DNA from 2 places in the Paenibacillus sp. 1SOY10 genome. Region 1 is predicted to be linked to the other one. Evidence: predicted binding sites of a transcription regulator. Region 1 holds the regulator's gene; the other holds the start of a gene.
The links. The regulator Rex, encoded in region 1, represses fermentation and respiration genes when NADH is low (regulators of the CRP and FNR family bind a similar motif). The targets are predictions, from matches to a motif close to TTGTGAAATATTTCACAA.
Positions count from the first base shown of each region.

Region 2: AC1VOR_RS11915 (DUF1641 domain-containing protein) is a predicted target of Rex. The motif match lies at 2,227-2,244, and genes of this name have one in related genera.

Region 1 is NZ_JBXENK010000002.1:832,903-840,870, forward strand. Features, by position in the region: gene dinG (ATP-dependent DNA helicase DinG) at 1-2,601, shown strand, start outside; gene AC1VOR_RS09780 (redox-sensing transcriptional repressor Rex) at 2,623-3,267, shown strand; gene AC1VOR_RS09785 (amidohydrolase) at 3,264-4,562, shown strand; gene AC1VOR_RS09790 (cell wall elongation regulator TseB-like domain-containing protein) at 4,665-5,150, shown strand; gene AC1VOR_RS09795 (hypothetical protein) at 5,355-5,888, shown strand; gene AC1VOR_RS09800 (AAA family ATPase) at 5,881-7,389, shown strand; gene AC1VOR_RS09805 (3-hydroxyacyl-CoA dehydrogenase family protein) at 7,526-7,968, shown strand, end outside.
Region 2 is NZ_JBXENK010000003.1:236,226-244,193, forward strand. Features, by position in the region: gene cydC (thiol reductant ABC exporter subunit CydC) at 1-916, shown strand, start outside; gene gltC (glutamate biosynthesis transcriptional regulator GltC) at 1,209-2,120, shown strand; gene AC1VOR_RS11915 (DUF1641 domain-containing protein) at 2,337-2,771, shown strand; gene AC1VOR_RS11920 (NAD(P)/FAD-dependent oxidoreductase) at 2,786-3,964, shown strand; gene gdhA (NADP-specific glutamate dehydrogenase) at 4,048-5,424, opposite strand; gene AC1VOR_RS11930 (nitroreductase family protein) at 5,746-6,396, opposite strand; gene AC1VOR_RS11935 (Gfo/Idh/MocA family protein) at 6,873-7,847, shown strand.

The DNA of each region.
Region 1 (7,968 bases):
AATTTTTTGCAGACCGCTTTGGACCAAACGGGATATCTGCCGTTCACGGGTCGAATACTGGATACGATGGATTTCTTAAAGATCCTGTTTCCGTCCTTGACCTCCTATCAGCTCGGCATGGTTTCGGCCGAATTCGAAGTGCAGCATGACCGTCCACATCGGGCGGACAGCGATGCCTTGGCAACCGCGCTCATCTTCCAGAAATGTCTGGAGGAGTGCGAACAGCTTCCTTTGCTCACCTTGCAGCGCCTGAATGATCTATTTGCCAGCGAGGACAGCGACCTTGGCTGGTTTTTTGACGCGATGGTGCAGGAGAAGGAACGCGAGACGTTGCCTGCTGACGACGGGTTCACGTATTACCGGCAATTCGCGTTGCAAGCGGAGGACTGGATGGATATTCAGCCAGCCCGGGATCCTATAGAGGGGAACCCGCTTGAGAACATCAGCTTCGAGCAATTTATGGAGCAAGTACGTGAGCGGCTGCGGGAACGCCTTCCACAATACGAGGAACGCGAGGCACAGAACCTGATGCTGCAAGAAGTGATGCAGGCCTTTGCTAAGGAGAAGCACCTCATGGTGGAGGCTGGTACAGGCACGGGCAAATCGCTGGGTTATTTGTTGCCTGCCATTTACCACAGTGTTCAACAAGATGAGAAGGTTATGGTCAGCACCCATACCATTAATTTGCAGGAGCAGCTTCGGGAGAGAGACATCCCGCTCTTGACAGAGGTCGTGCCGTTCCCGTTCCGGGCAGCGGTATTTAAAGGAAGGCAGCATTATTTGTGCTTGCGCAAATTTGAACATAAAATAAGCAGGAAAGATTTCGCCACTCCCAAAGAAGATGTGATGATCGCTGCCCAGATGATTGTGTGGCTGACTCAAACGGGTAACGGCGATGATGAAGAACTGAACTTGGGAAATCGCGGAGGTGATTTCTGGGAGACGGTGGCCAGTGAATCGGATTCCTGCCTGGGTCGATCGTGCCCTTGGTTCCGTAAATGCTTCTACCACCGCGCCAAGCATGAGGCCGGAGTAGCCGATGTAGTCATTACGAATCACTCCAAATTGTTTACTGACATTCAGGCAGGACATCAATTATTACCGGGCTATGAGCATTTGGTCATTGATGAAGCGCACCATCTGGAGGATGTAGCAGGCAAACATTTGGGTATCCATATGAAATACTTTACAGTGGTTCATACTCTGACTCGTTTATTCAAGGACAGCAAGACCGGTCAGCTGGCTAATTTGCGGGCTGCGTTACAAGCCTCGCCAGGCGAGAAGTCAGGCGAATGGTGTACGGTCATTGATGGTATCTACCCGAACCTGATTGAGGTGAAGGAGAACTGGGACAAGTTAAGCGAGCAATTGTTCTCATTGATGCCGGATCGTAGTGACGCGGCACCTGGTGATCCGGGGCAATTCGTGTATCGACTCTTGCCAGGTAAGGAGCCCAAGGAATGGGATACCTTGACCGCTCTGGAGAATCAAATATATGTTGCGTTGGGGGATGTTCTCCGCAAGGGTGAACGCATGCTCAGCGAAATTCGTGAGGACCAGGATGATTACGGGTCTGAGAGCTTGCTGACTGACATCAGCGGTTTGTTCAAGGATCTGGCGACCGAACGGGAAGCACTGCGGTTCTTCATGAAGCTGGAGAGCGATGATACGGTGTACTGGATGGAAGCGAGCGGTAACTATCGTAGTCGTTCGTTGCAGATGTACGCGGTACCTATTGACGTCAGTGCCCAACTGAAGGAATATTTCTTCGACAAGAAGAAGAGCGTGGTGATGACCTCGGCTACCTTGTCGGTCGATAAATCATTTCAGTATATGGTGGAACAACTGGGCTTAGCGGAGGCGGCAAGCGAGAACAAGCTTGTCACCACGATGCTCCCATCGCCGTTTAATTACCGTGATCAGGCGCTGCTCGTCATCCCGCGGGATTTCCCTAGTGTCAAGGGCGGAGTAGGTGACGATCATTTCGTCAATACACTGGTACAGTCTCTTGCTGACTCCGCAGTAGTAACCCGGGGAAGAATGATGGTGTTATTCACATCATACCGGATGCTGCGACAAGTATATGAGCCGCTGAAGACCTTGCTGGCCCAGAAGGGCATTACAGTGATTGGGCAGGGGATGGATAGCGGGAGCAGAACCAAATTGACGCGTCGCTTCCAAGGGCAAGATGCTTCCGTTCTGCTTGGCACAAGCAGCTTCTGGGAAGGTGTTGACATTCCTGGCGAGGCTCTGACGAGTCTGGCGATTGTCCGTTTACCCTTCCAACCGCCGAACCATCCGCTGGTGGAGGCGAAGAGCGAACGATTACAACGCGAGAAGAAGAATCCATTTATGAAGTTATCTGTGCCGCAGGCGGTCATCCGCTTCAAGCAGGGTTTTGGACGACTGGTACGTTCGTCACAGGACCGCGGCATTGTGATTGTTTATGATACACGTATCTTGGAATCCTACTACGGAAAGTATTTCTTATATTCTTTGCCCGGACCGAAGATGGAGCATATGCCGCTAGGCCAAATGGTCTCACGTATCTCGGAATGGCTGCAGGTTGATGAAGCTGATCAAGCTGATGAAATGAAGTAAAGTTGATGAGGGGGAATGATTATGAAATCAGATAAAATTTCTGATGCGGTGGTCCGTCGATTGCCGGTGTATCTGCGCTTCTTGAATGAATTAAGCCGGAGGGAAGTTCCTACGGTATCATCCCAGGAACTGGGCCAGAAGCTGGATTTGAATCCAGCGCAAATTCGCAAGGACTTGGCGTATTTCGGAGACTTTGGACGTAAGGGCATCGGCTACGACGTTGCCTATCTCATTGAGAAGATTCAACAGATTTTAAATCTCGACCAACAGATCAATGTAGCCCTTGTGGGTGCTGGTAATCTTGGTCATGCGTTATCCAATTACAATGCTTATCTGAAGGATAACATGAAGATTGTGGCGGTGTTTGATGCTTCTCCAGACAAAATCGGAACGCAGATCAATAATATTACGATCCGGCCGATTGAAGAGTTGGTGGATACAGTCAGGAAGGAAAAAATTCGTATCGGCATCATTACCGTACCGGATTTCGAAGCCCAACGAGTTGCAGACCAACTGGTAGCCGCAGGCATCGGAGCAATATTGAATTTTGCCCCTACCATATTGAAGGTTCCGCCGGAAGTACGGATTCATGCGGCTGACTTTACAACGGACTTATTGAGTCTGGCCTATTATCTGGAAAATGGAAAGGAACATGCTGAAGTATGAGTCGAAAATGGTTAATAAAGAACGGGACGTTCGCGGTATTGGATCAGGAGCGTCCGGTTATTCAAGGTTATATGCTGGTTGAGGGTGATACAATCACTTACATTGGGGAAGAACGCCCCGAAGGTGTGGAGGGTGCAGAAAGCTTTGATGGTAAAGGCCTGCTGTTTCTTCCCGGGTTGATTAATACCCATGGCCATGCTGCTATGTCACTGCTAAGAGGTTACGGTGACGACATGGTGCTGCAAACCTGGCTCGAAGAAAAGATGTGGCCGATGGAAGCCAAATTTACAGCAGAGGATGTACGTGTTGGCACGGCATTGTCGGTATTGGAAATGCTCAAGGGGGGGACTACGACCTTCCTGGACATGTATGATCATATGGATGAGGTGGCCAAGGTCGCCCAGGAATCCGGTATTCGGGCTGTGCTTATGCGGGGGGCCATTGGTCTATGTCCACCCGAGGTACAAGATCAGAAGCTGAACGAAGCCATTGCCTTTGCTCGTAATTGGCAGGGTCAGGCGGATGGACGGATTACGACGATGTTATCGCCGCATGCTCCGTATACCTGTCCGCCAGAGTTCATTCAGAAATTCGTACAGGCGGCCCATGATCTGGATTTGCCGATGCATACTCATATGTCGGAGACCCGGGCTGAAGTTGAACAAAATGTTAAAGATTACGGAGTCCGTCCGGTTCAACATTTATTGAATCTGGGCATGTTCTCACGGCCTACTCTATTAGCCCATGCTGTGCATTTAACAGATGAGGAGCTGGATATTTTGGCGGCTCATCAAGTGACGGTATCGCATAATCCGGGCAGTAACCTGAAGTTGGCTAGCGGAGTAGCCCGTGTGCCGGAAATGCTGAAGAAGGGCATCGTCGTATCCCTCGGCACAGATGGTCCGGCTAGTAACAATAATCTGGATATGCTGGAGGAAGTTCGTCTGGCGGCCTTGATTCATAAAGGAGTATCTGGGGATCCTACGGCTGTTCCGGCACTTGAAGCGCTGAAGATGGGGACCGAATACGGAGCGCGTTCCGTATTCTTGCCCGAGACGGGTAAGCTTGCTGCCGGAATGAAGGCAGATTTCATTGCGCTGAACACGGAACAGGCACATTTCGTTCCGAAGACGGACTATGTATCTCATGCGGTTTACTCCGCTGGTTCAGGGGATGTAGAGCATGTATGGGTTAATGGGAAGCAAGTTGTGAAGAACGGGGCTTGCCTGACACTTGATGAAGAGCGTATCCGTTATGAGGCTCAAGAGGCATTTGACGGGTTATTGACACGTTAATCGTTCCGTCCAACTGATATAGATACAGGTGTACACTGTGAGTATACATGGTGAAAGATAAAAGAGGCTTACAGTTGCCTGCTTAGAGAAAGGAAGAGAAGGTTGAGGAAGCGAACCCAATGGATCCTGCTCTCCATCATTATTCTGTTGATAGTGCTCATCGGTCTCTACCGGTTCTACATATATATTCACGAGGATACTTGGGAAGCCGAAAGGGCGGCGGTTCAGCAAGCCAAACAGGAGACAGAACTGGTCCGCAGCGATGAGGTATGGAAGTCGGTCTGGGACAAGGTTTGCTTTGTGATTCAAGGACAGGATGAGGATGGGCGGGAGATTATGGTCTGGTTACCGCAAGACGGGAAACCGGAAGTCCGCCTGTTGTCTGAAGGCAAGTCCGAAGACCAGATCAGAGGGATCATCAAGGAAACGTTGCCGGATATCGAGGTGGTCCGTCTGTTGCCGGGAATTTATAATGACCAGTTGGTCTGGCAATTGTTCTACAAGCAGCAAGCCCATCATTATTATCGGTTCTTCAGCTTCAGTACCGGCGAACCTTTGTCAGAGGTATTTACGTTACCTAATCGTTGACATGACATAGCAGTTTCGAAGTTCAGGATGCAGACCTGATCTTTCGAAACTGTTTTTTTGTTTTCCATTCTTTTTTTTCGAATTTTGATATACGGTATGATATACTATTGTTTGTAACAATGATATACAAAAAGATATAATTAATTCTATATTTGAAGCTGCCTTATGGCGGAATAATTTATTACAGATAAAGGAGGCAAACGCGTGAAACTGCGTGTTGGACGAGTTGCTGCCAGTATCGTCATTTCCGGAGTTGTACTGTTCGGCGGTTGGTTCCTTTACCAAGAATGGGCAATAGAACGCCCGCTGGAGAACTTGTTAAAGGATGTTGAAGGTGTGAGTCAGGTGCAGCTGGATATACAGCCTAAGGAGCTTGGTGTCAAGCTGGATTTGGTACCAGGTACCGATTTGGGAGCTGTGATTCGGCATTTGGAGCAGGATGGGAAGAAGCAAATCGGCACCCGTGAATTGAAGATAGATGTGGCGGACAATGCTTCTCCGGAATTGAACGAGCTATGGGAGAATGCCATGTTTGCTGTCGCTCAGGCGATGGAGAACAAGCAATATACGGAGATTACGGCAGCTCTGGAGCAAATGGAACAAGATCATAAAGAACTCAAAGCCACGGCGGAAATGGACAATGAGTATGTCTATATCACATTAACGGACGGGCAAAGCAGTAAGTTTATTATTTTGCCGCGTACGCCACAGCGGATGGGGGTATGGCCTAATGCGTAGATGGATGGTGGAGGTTGCTGTTGGTTTTGTCCCTGTACTGCTTATATTTCTAGGGATAACCGGCGTAGTGAACATGATTCCCCTCCTGTTATCGCTGGTGATGCTCGGCGCATTGTTGATGGCGATTAAAATGCGCGGAGGCGGACTGGCGATCGGAGCCGGTCAGGAACGAAAACGCAAGAAGCGCGCTCCGGCCAAATTGACGTTTGATCAAATTGGAGGTCAAGAGAGCGCCAAGCAAGAGCTGAGGGAAGCACTGGATTTTATGGTGCGGCATGAGGAAATCAGCAAATTTGGCATTCGCCCCATTAAGGGGATTTTGCTTACCGGACCTCCGGGAACCGGGAAGACGTTGCTGGCCAAAGCGGCTGCTTACTACACCAATGCTGTATTCGTAGCGGCCTCGGGTAGTGAGTTCGTGGAAATGTATGTTGGCGTGGGGGCCAGCCGGATTCGTGAGCTGTTCAAGGAGGCCCGAACTCGTGCAGCTAAGGAAAACAAAGAGAACGCTGTTATTTTTATTGATGAAATTGAAGTCATTGGTGGCAAGCGGGAAGGCGGACAGCAACGCGAGTATGATCAGACCTTGAACCAGTTGCTGACCGAGATGGATGGGATTTATTCTTCGGATACCCCACGCATCTTGCTCGTTGCCGCGACTAACCGTAAGGAGATGCTGGATAGTGCCTTACTGCGTCCGGGACGCTTCGATCGGCATATTCAGGTAGACTTGCCGGACAAGAAAGGGCGCCGCAGCATTCTGGAACTGCACGCGGCCAACAAGCCGATGCAGGACAACGTCGATTTGGACAAGGTGGCCGAAGAATCCTTTGGCTTCTCCGGGGCTCAGCTTGAGAGTGTCATGAACGAGGCAGCGATTTATGCGATGCGTGATAAGCTGGAGCAAATTGCCCCCGAGCATTTGTCGATGGCGATCGACAAGGTACTCATGGGCGAGAAGACCGATCGTCAAGCAGCGGAAGAAGAGAAACGCCGGGTTGCGGTTCATGAACTGGGACATGCGATTGCTGCCGAGGTTGTAGCGCCGGGCAGTGTCAGCCAGGTTGCGCTTAGTCCACGTGGTAGGGCGCTGGGGTATGTTCGGCACAATCCTCAGGACGAGAAGTACCTGTATACGAAGCCTTATTTGGAAGGCCAAATTATGATTGCCCTAGCAGGAGCAGCCGCAGAAGAAATCTATTACGGTGGACGTAGCACGGGCTCCAGCAATGACTTTGAGCAGGCATTGAATATCGTCCAGACGATGATGACTTCGGGCCTGACTTCACTAGGAATTGTGAATATGGAGATGGTGACAACCGAAGTCCTGATGAACGAAAATTCACGGATTTTGGACGAGCTTGCGGGCAGAACCAAGGAAATGCTGCTGAAGCATGCGGCCGTATTCGACAAATCCCTGCATATTTTGCTACAGGAGGAACGCCTTTCGGGGGAACAGTTCCGTTGCCAATTTAGTGACAGTATGGATTTACCGGCATAATTCGCTATGCCGGTTATTCTTTTTACTTTTTCTTCGTGCTAAGATATTATTATATGTTGGGTATAGGAAGATGTATTATTCGACATCCAGGGAACCATATTATGTACAGAAGATGAAAGGATGGAGCGAGAGAACCATGAATTACAAAAAAATAGGTGTCATCGGTGGCGGCACAATGGGGCAAGGCATCAGTGAGATGCTCGCGGCCAAGGGCCTGGACGTATTGCTCGTGGAAGAAACGACCGAGAAGCTGAACCATGCCTATAGCATGATTGAGACAAGCCTCGACAAGCAATTGGAGAAATGGGCAATTACGAAGGCTGAGAAAAAATTGATCTTATCCCGAATCCATAAAGTAACTCATTTTGCCGAACTTGGTACCTGCGATATGGTTATCGAGAGTATTTCGGAAGATTTGGATGCCAAAAAAGAGGTATTCAAGCAGTTGGATCAGGTATGTCCTAGCAATATTATTCTTGCCAGCAACACCTCGACTTTGAGTCTGACCGAAATTGCCGGAGGAACCATTTATCCGGAACGTGTGATTGGCATGCACTTTATTTATCCTGTTGCCAAAAT
Region 2 (7,968 bases), on a different contig from region 1:
GTCGCTGGAACGCCTCGCGCGCATCGCGGGCGGGGGCGACGAGGCTGCTGCGGCAACGCGCGAGCCGGGCTTGGCAGGCCGTGGCGACGCGAGCTCGCCTGGCCGTCTTGACGGCGAGGTGGCACGTTCAGCCTCGCCGGGGCCCACCGCGGCGGGCCTGGCGGTCGCTGCGCCTGCACCAAGCGCAGCTACGCTGCGCCTGGATGGCGTACGCTTCGCTTACGCCGAGCAAGACGCCGCCTCCGTGGACGGCGTGTCGCTGGACATCCCGCAGGGCAAGCGGGTGGCGGTGATCGGGCGCAGCGGCGCTGGTAAATCGACGCTGCTGAAGCTGATTCAGGGGGCGCTTGCCCCAAGTGCGGGGACGGTGATGATTAATGGCTTATCCGCGTCCGCCTGGGGGGACCGGATGCCGGAGGTCATCTCCGTCCTGAACCAAAGCCCCCACCTGTTCGACACAACGGTGGCGAACAATATCCGCCTTGGCCGGGGCGAGGCCACGGACGAGGAAGTGCTGCAAGCTGCGGAAGCCGCGCAGCTTGGGCCACTGATCGCTTCTCTGCCGAAGGGCCTGGATACGCAGATGCGCGAAACAGGACAACGCTTCTCCGGCGGAGAGCGGCAGCGTGTAGCCCTGGCTCGCGTGCTACTTCAGAATACGCCGGTGCTGATTCTGGACGAGCCTACGGTCGGGCTTGACCCCCGTACCGAGCGTGAGCTGTTGTCGACGGTCTTCCGTACGACGCAAGGCAAGTCGCTAATCTGGGTGACACATCATCTGGTGGGTGCGGAGCAGATGGATGAAGTGATCTTTATGGAGCATGGCCGTATCGTCATGCGTGGCACTCATGCCGAGCTGTTGGAGAAGGAGCCAAGATACCGTAATCTCTACCGGTTGGACCGTCCTGAAGGCTAGGACGCTAGTGCTAAACGGGCGAATGGTTTAACTAGATACTTAATGATTTCTTTATCTTAAAAAGGCGGTGCAGGAAGGAAACCCTGCATCGCCTTTTTAACGTACTCATTTCCGCCAAGAAAAGGGAAATCGCTTTCTTGGCTTCCGTTTCCCGGATGAAGTCGATATAATGGTATTTAAACTATTTACATGCAATGTAAAGTTGTTTAGAATCCGAACGGACTTGGAATAATCCAGGAAGAGCTAGGGTCAGACCATAGATTAGTAAAATGAGCATGCGGGGGTGAAGGAAATGGAGCTACGGCAAATTCAATATTTTATCGAAACGGCCAAGCTGGAGCACGTTACGGAGGCATCGTATGCGCTGCATGTATCGCAGTCGGCGGTGAGCAGGCAAATCTTCAAGCTGGAATCCGAGCTTGGCGTAGACTTGTTCGTCCATGAAGGTCGCAAAGTGAAGCTGACACCGGTAGGTCGGCAGTTCCTGGGGCATATGGAACAGCTCATGAAGCTCATTGAGCATGCGCGTCAGGAGATCGATGAATATCTTGACCCGGAGCGCGGGACGGTGAGAATCGGGTTCCCCAGCAGCTTGGCAGCCAATATGGTCCCCTCCGTCGTGTCGGCCTTCCGCCGCCTTCATCCGCAGGTGCATTTTCAATTACAGCATGGATCATACCGTGAATTGCTCGATGGGGTGATTGGTGGTGAGATCAACCTGGCGATGATGGGGCCGGTTCCGAAGAAGGAGCCGCAGGTGAAGAGTGAAGTGCTCTTCCGGGAGAAGTTCAAGGCGCTCCTGCCTGCAGGACATCGCCTGGCTGGCCGAGCCTCCATCAAGCTTAGCGACCTGAAGGACGATGGTTTTGTACTGTTTCCGCAGGGATTTATTTTGCGGGAAATCGTCGTGGAGGCGTGTGAGCAAGAAGGCTTCCAGCCGAAGGTATCCTTTGAGGGAGATGATCTGGATGCGATTAAGGGGCTGGTGTCCGCCGATTTGGGGTTAACGTTGCTGCCGGAAATTGCGCTTGGTGAACATATTCCTTCCTCCATTGTGTCTTTGCCGATGCAAGAGCCGGAGGTCATTCGCGACGTCGGGGTCATTATCCCCATCAACCGGGAGTTATCGCCTACCGAAAAGCTATTTTACGAATTCTTAAAGCTGGTATCGCCGCAAGAACTGGGTCTTAATGCATACAAATAATATAAAAATAATTAGGTGCCGTGAAAAATATCACTTTCACGGTTCTTTTTTGTTAATTTTATGGTACAATTTTAAACGTGTTGTTACATGATTGTTGCGTTTTTAGATGTGCAATTTTTCACTAGCTTGCCACATTTTAGGATATATCGTAAGAAGAAGCATCTGATTCACGATTCGGCCAGCTAGTCCCTACACTATGTTAAAGGAGAATGGGATATGTCAGAAACGATTACAGAATCCAAGATCGAGCCGAGTGTAACCGCTACCGGCCAGCAGGAGTTGCTCGAGCAGCTCTTGAAGCCAGAGGTGCAGCAGTCGCTGAATGCACTGGTAGAACAGCTTCCCAAGATTAATGAGATGCTGGGCGCGCTGACCCAAACCTATGATTTTGCTAAATCGGTAGCCACCGATGAAGTGTTGAAGAATGATATCGTCGGCGGGTTTTCCGAAGTGGCCGGACCGGCTGTAGGCAAGGTGAAGCAAGTCGCGGCGAATGTTATCGAGGCCAAAGACCGGGCGGAAGCTAGTCAAGAGACAATCGGCCTGTTTGGGCTTATGAAGATGCTCAAGGATCCGCAAGCTCAGAAGCTATTTCGCTTTATGAACGCTTATCTGCAAGTGTCCGGTGAACGGGATAGCCAACAAAAATAACGGGGGATAAGACGATGTCAAAACATATTTTGATTTTGGGTGCTGGTTACGGCGGAGTGCTTAGCGCTTTGACCGTTCGCAAATATATGGATAAGTCACAAGCGCGGGTAACGGTAGTGAATCAATATCCGACGCATCAGATTATTACCGAGCTTCACCGTCTGGCGGCAGGCAGTGTGTCTGAACGTGCTGTAGCGTTGCCGCTGGAGAAGTTGTTCAAGGGCAAGGATATTGATCTGCGAATCGCCAAGGTAGAGAGCTTCTCTGTAGACAACAAGGAGGTTAAGCTGTCCGACGGTACCTTGTTATCCTACGACGCCTTGGTGGTTGGCCTGGGCAGTACCACGGCGTATTTTGGCATCCCTGGGCTGGAGCAATATAGTATGGTACTGAAATCGGCCAAGGATGCCGGGAAAATTCACAGCCATATTGAAGCACGTATTCGTGAATATGCGGTATCCGGCAATGAGGCCGATGCTACTATTCTGATCGGTGGCGGCGGATTGACGGGTGTAGAATTGGTCGGAGAGATAGCCGACAAACTGCCGGAGCTGACGAAGAAATACGGCGTTCCACGCGAAGCGATCAAGCTGTTGCTTGTGGAAGCTGGTCCGAAAATTCTGCCAGTGTTGCCGGATGTACTGATTCAGCGAGCAACGGCCAGTCTGGAGAAGCGTGGAGTTACTTTCCTGACAGGGTTGCCTGTAACGAACGTAGAAGGAAATGCTATCGATCTGAAGGATGGGCAGAAAGTAATCGCCAATACCTTTGTCTGGACGGGCGGCGTGCAAGGTCATCCGCTGGTAGGGCAATCGGGATTGGAAGTTAACCGCGGTCGGGCTTCGGTCAACGACCAATTGCAATCCATATCCCATCCTGACGTATTCGTGGCTGGCGATAGTGCTGTGTATATGGGACCAGACGGTCGTCCCTATCCACCAACCGCCCAGATTGCTTGGCAAATGGGCGAGCTGATCGGCTATAACCTGTTCGCCCAGCTTGAAGGTAAAGCATTAGAAGATTTCCATCCCGTAAACTCGGGCACGCTGGCGAGCCTGGGCCGTAAGGATGCCGTGGCAACGGTCGGTGCGAACAACACGCAATTGCGCGGGTTGCCAGCTACACTAATGAAGGAAGCGAGCAACATTCGCTATCTGTCTCATATCCACGCGCTTGATGCCTTGGCATATTAAGCTTATATCATTAAAGGGCCATCCTCCTGTAGTATTCATCTACATGGAGGATGGCCCTTATTTTGAACAAAAGGCTATATTAACTACACGATGCCGTGTGCGAGCATGGCATTGGCTACCTTCAGGAAGCCGGCAATATTGGAGCCGACTACGAGATTATCCACATGACCGTATTCTTCCGCAGCATTGACACTGTTACGATAAATATTTTTCATAATATCCTTCAACTTGTCGTCAACTTCCTCAAAGGTCCAGGAGAGTCTTGCACTGTTCTGGGACATTTCCAGAGCGGAGACAGCTACGCCCCCGGCATTGGCGGCTTTGGCAGGTCCAAAGTATACATCGTTCTTCAAGTACACCTCGATCGCTTCCAAAGACGAAGGCATGTTTGCGCCCTCGGCTACGTATTTGACTCCACCAGCTACAAGCTGCTTGGCTGAGGCTTCATCGATTTCATTCTGCGTTGCACAAGGCAAAGCGATGTCACAAGGAATGCTCCAGATGCTGCGACAGCCTTCCACATACTCGGCAGTCGGATGCTCATTCACATATTCCTTGATCCGTTTTCTTTCTACTTCCTTCAACCGCTTAACCGTATCGAGGTTAATGCCGTTAGGATCGTAGATATAACCGCCCGAATCACTGCAAGCTACAACTTTGGCACCGAATTGCTGCGCCTTCTCAATCGCATAAATCGATACGTTGCCCGAGCCTGACACAACCACGGTTTTGCCTACAAAGCTTTCACCCCGGCTGGCCAGCATCTCCGCTGTAAAGTAGACCAGTCCGTAACCCGTAGCTTCTGTCCGGGTCAGACTGCCGCCATAAGGCAAGCCCTTGCCTGTCAGTACGCCAGTTTCATTACCATAAAGGCGTTTGTATTGTCCGAACATGTAGCCGATTTCCCGGGCACCAACGCCGATATCTCCCGCAGGAACGTCGGTGTCGGGACCGATGTATTTGGATAATTCGGTCATGAAGCTTTGAGTAAAGCGCATGACTTCAAGATCGGATTTTCCTTTGGGATCAAAGTCCGAGCCGCCTTTACCGCCGCCAATCGGCAGACCGGTCAAGGAGTTCTTGAAAATTTGCTCGAAGCCCAGGAACTTGATAATGCTTGCATTCACGGAAGGGTGGAAACGAAGGCCCCCTTTGTAGGGTCCGATCGCGCTGCTGAATTGGACGCGGAAGCCACGATTGACCTGTACCTTGCCTTGATCATCGACCCATGGCACACGGAACGTAATCAATCTTTCTGGTTCAACGATACGCTCCAGAATGCCTTGCTCCTGAAATTTCGGATGCTTCGCGAACACAGGAACCAGTGAATCAAGAATCTCCTTAACGGCTTGATGGAATTCATGTTCCCCCGGATTTCTTTGTTGTACCGCTTGATACACTTGCTCTACATAATGGCGCGCGCTGTCCAAATTCACTTCGCGCTGCTGCGTAATCGACATGCCAAGCTCCACCTTTCTCTGTGCAAAATGAAGATGAGTACGTTCACCTTTTCACGATAATTATGACCTTTATTGTAATATCGATGTAAGCTTTAAACAAAGCTAAATTGAGATCAAGTTGATGATCTATTGAGATGAACTATGTAAAGTGCAAAGTCTATACTCTCTTAGAACAACTCCATCCTGGGAAGACGACTTCTTAAACAACCTCTAGAAGGATGCAAAAAACACCCCCAAGGCAGCCCCATATCGTAAGATATGGTGACGTGCCCTTGAAGGTGTTGAGTCAATAAAAGACTGAGCTCGTTGAGTGTGATTGGATTACTTATCGAAGGAATTCCAGTAGGTTACGTCATCTACGGAAAGGCGCGGCGAAGGGTTCGCCGGCTTGGCGGCCTTGCCGATTGCGATTAATATCGTTGGCTTCAGAGTCTCGGGAATTTCAAAGACTTCGGCAAATAGCTCGGGATTATATCCGCCCATAGGTACGGTATCGTATCCTCTGGATTTAGCGAGTAGCATAAGTTGCATGGAGACGAGTCCTGCGTCAAGCAAATTGATTTGATGCAGTCGCTCAGGTCCGATATCGCCATAATTTTTCTGTATTCGTTCAAGATTGGTCTTCTTGATCTCCTCCGTCATTACCCCAAGCTTCACGGTCTGACTATAAATAGTGTCTGCTTGTTCAAACGAACGAAGGTCACTCAGAACAGCGATGATTGCCGCAGAATTTACCACTTGCTGTTGGTTATTCGTGATGGGCAGCAGCTTCTGCTTGAGGTCTGGTTCATCGATAATCAGGAAGCGCCATGGCTGCAGGTTGGAGGAAGAGGGCGCAGATGTGGCAAGCTCTATAAGCTCCCGCAGTTCCTCGCGCGGAATTTTTACCGAGGGGTCATAGACACGTACAGCATGACGCTCTCGGAGTACAGTATGGAAGTCATTCAGATTGAGTTGATTTGTAGAGTTCATCTGGGTTCCACCCTTCTTTATATCTTTATCTAAGAGGTTATCCAACATTCAGTATAAATCCTAACGGTTGTTACAGCAAACGGGTGTACGAGTGGGAAATCCTCCTGCTAACTTGCCCGAATCGACTGATTTTCGAGGTTTAGCTGAAAAATCTCCCTATAAATCTGCGGATTAAACTTATTTCGGGCGATGAGAGCCACATTATATGGAGGAATTCCAGTTAATTGCTTGGAATCGTGAAACCCCAAAGTTTTAGCTGGAGGAATTCCTGCTAATGATTCAGAATTGCGCAAACCTAAATTCTGGCTCCCGAATTCCCCTAAACCAAGTAATTTTCAGCAAACTTGAACGCACATTCTACTTTTTCACTCTTCGCTGCAGTAATCAGGTTTAAGCAATAGAGGCTTGAGCTTCTGAGGAAGAACCGTTATCTTAAGGAGGTAAGAAAACGCAGTCATGAACAAGGAGGATGGCATATGGCACTACATATCGGAATTATTGGCACAGGCTGGTTCAGCAAGGTGCATGGAGATAACTTGGCCGCGATGGACGGGGTCCAGATCAAAGCTGTATGTGGAACGAGTGCAGCCAAGGCGCAGGCCCTGGCAGACCGTTATCCGGGAGCCATCGGCTTTGGCAACTTGGCGGATATGCTGGATGCGCAGAAGCTGGATGCTGTCTACATCTGTGTTCCTCCTATGGCACATGGCGAGATCGAGGCTCAATTGATTGAACGGGGCATCCCCTTCTTTGTTGAGAAGCCACTGGCTACGGATCTGGACACGCCTCTGAGCATTTTGAATAAGTTGCAGCAACAACCTTTGATCCATGCAGTAGGCTACCATTTGCGCTACAGGGAATCGATTCGCAAGATGAAGGAGACCTTGGAGGGGCGGACCATCGGTATGGCGCTGGGAACCTGGATGGGGGATATGCCGCAGGTAGCCTGGTGGAGAGATTTGCAAGGCTCGGGTGGTCAGTTCGTGGAGCAGACTACACATATCGTCGATCTGCTGCGCTATACGGCAGGAGAGATTGAGGAAGTATACGCCGCCTTTGGCAGCCGGTTGATGCATGAAGTGCATGACAACGTAACTGTTCCTGATGTGGGAACGGTGACGATGAAGCTGAAGAGTGGAGCGGTAGCGACAGTATCCAATACTTGCATCTTGCCGGGCGGAGTGCACGAGGTGGGACTGCATCTATATACGGATATGGGAATCCTGGACTGGAAGTCGCAGCAACTCGAAGTGACGGCTCCCGACCAGAAAACGACGTATCATATGCAGGACAATCCTTATGTAGCGGAGACGGAGGCATTCATCCATGCCTTGCGCACCGGGGATACGTCCAGAATCCTGTCGGATTACGCCGATGCTGTAGAGACGCAGCGCGTCACTTGTGCGGCGTTGGAGTCGGCTTCTACAGGCCTGCCTGTGAGATTGAATTAATAGAGAAAATGGGTGCATAACTACCACCAAGTCAATAATCATACAAGGCTCCTTTCCACTACGGAAAAGGAGCCTTGTTCATGCTGTTCAATCCAGTGCAGTTATAACCCAATATTCGTAT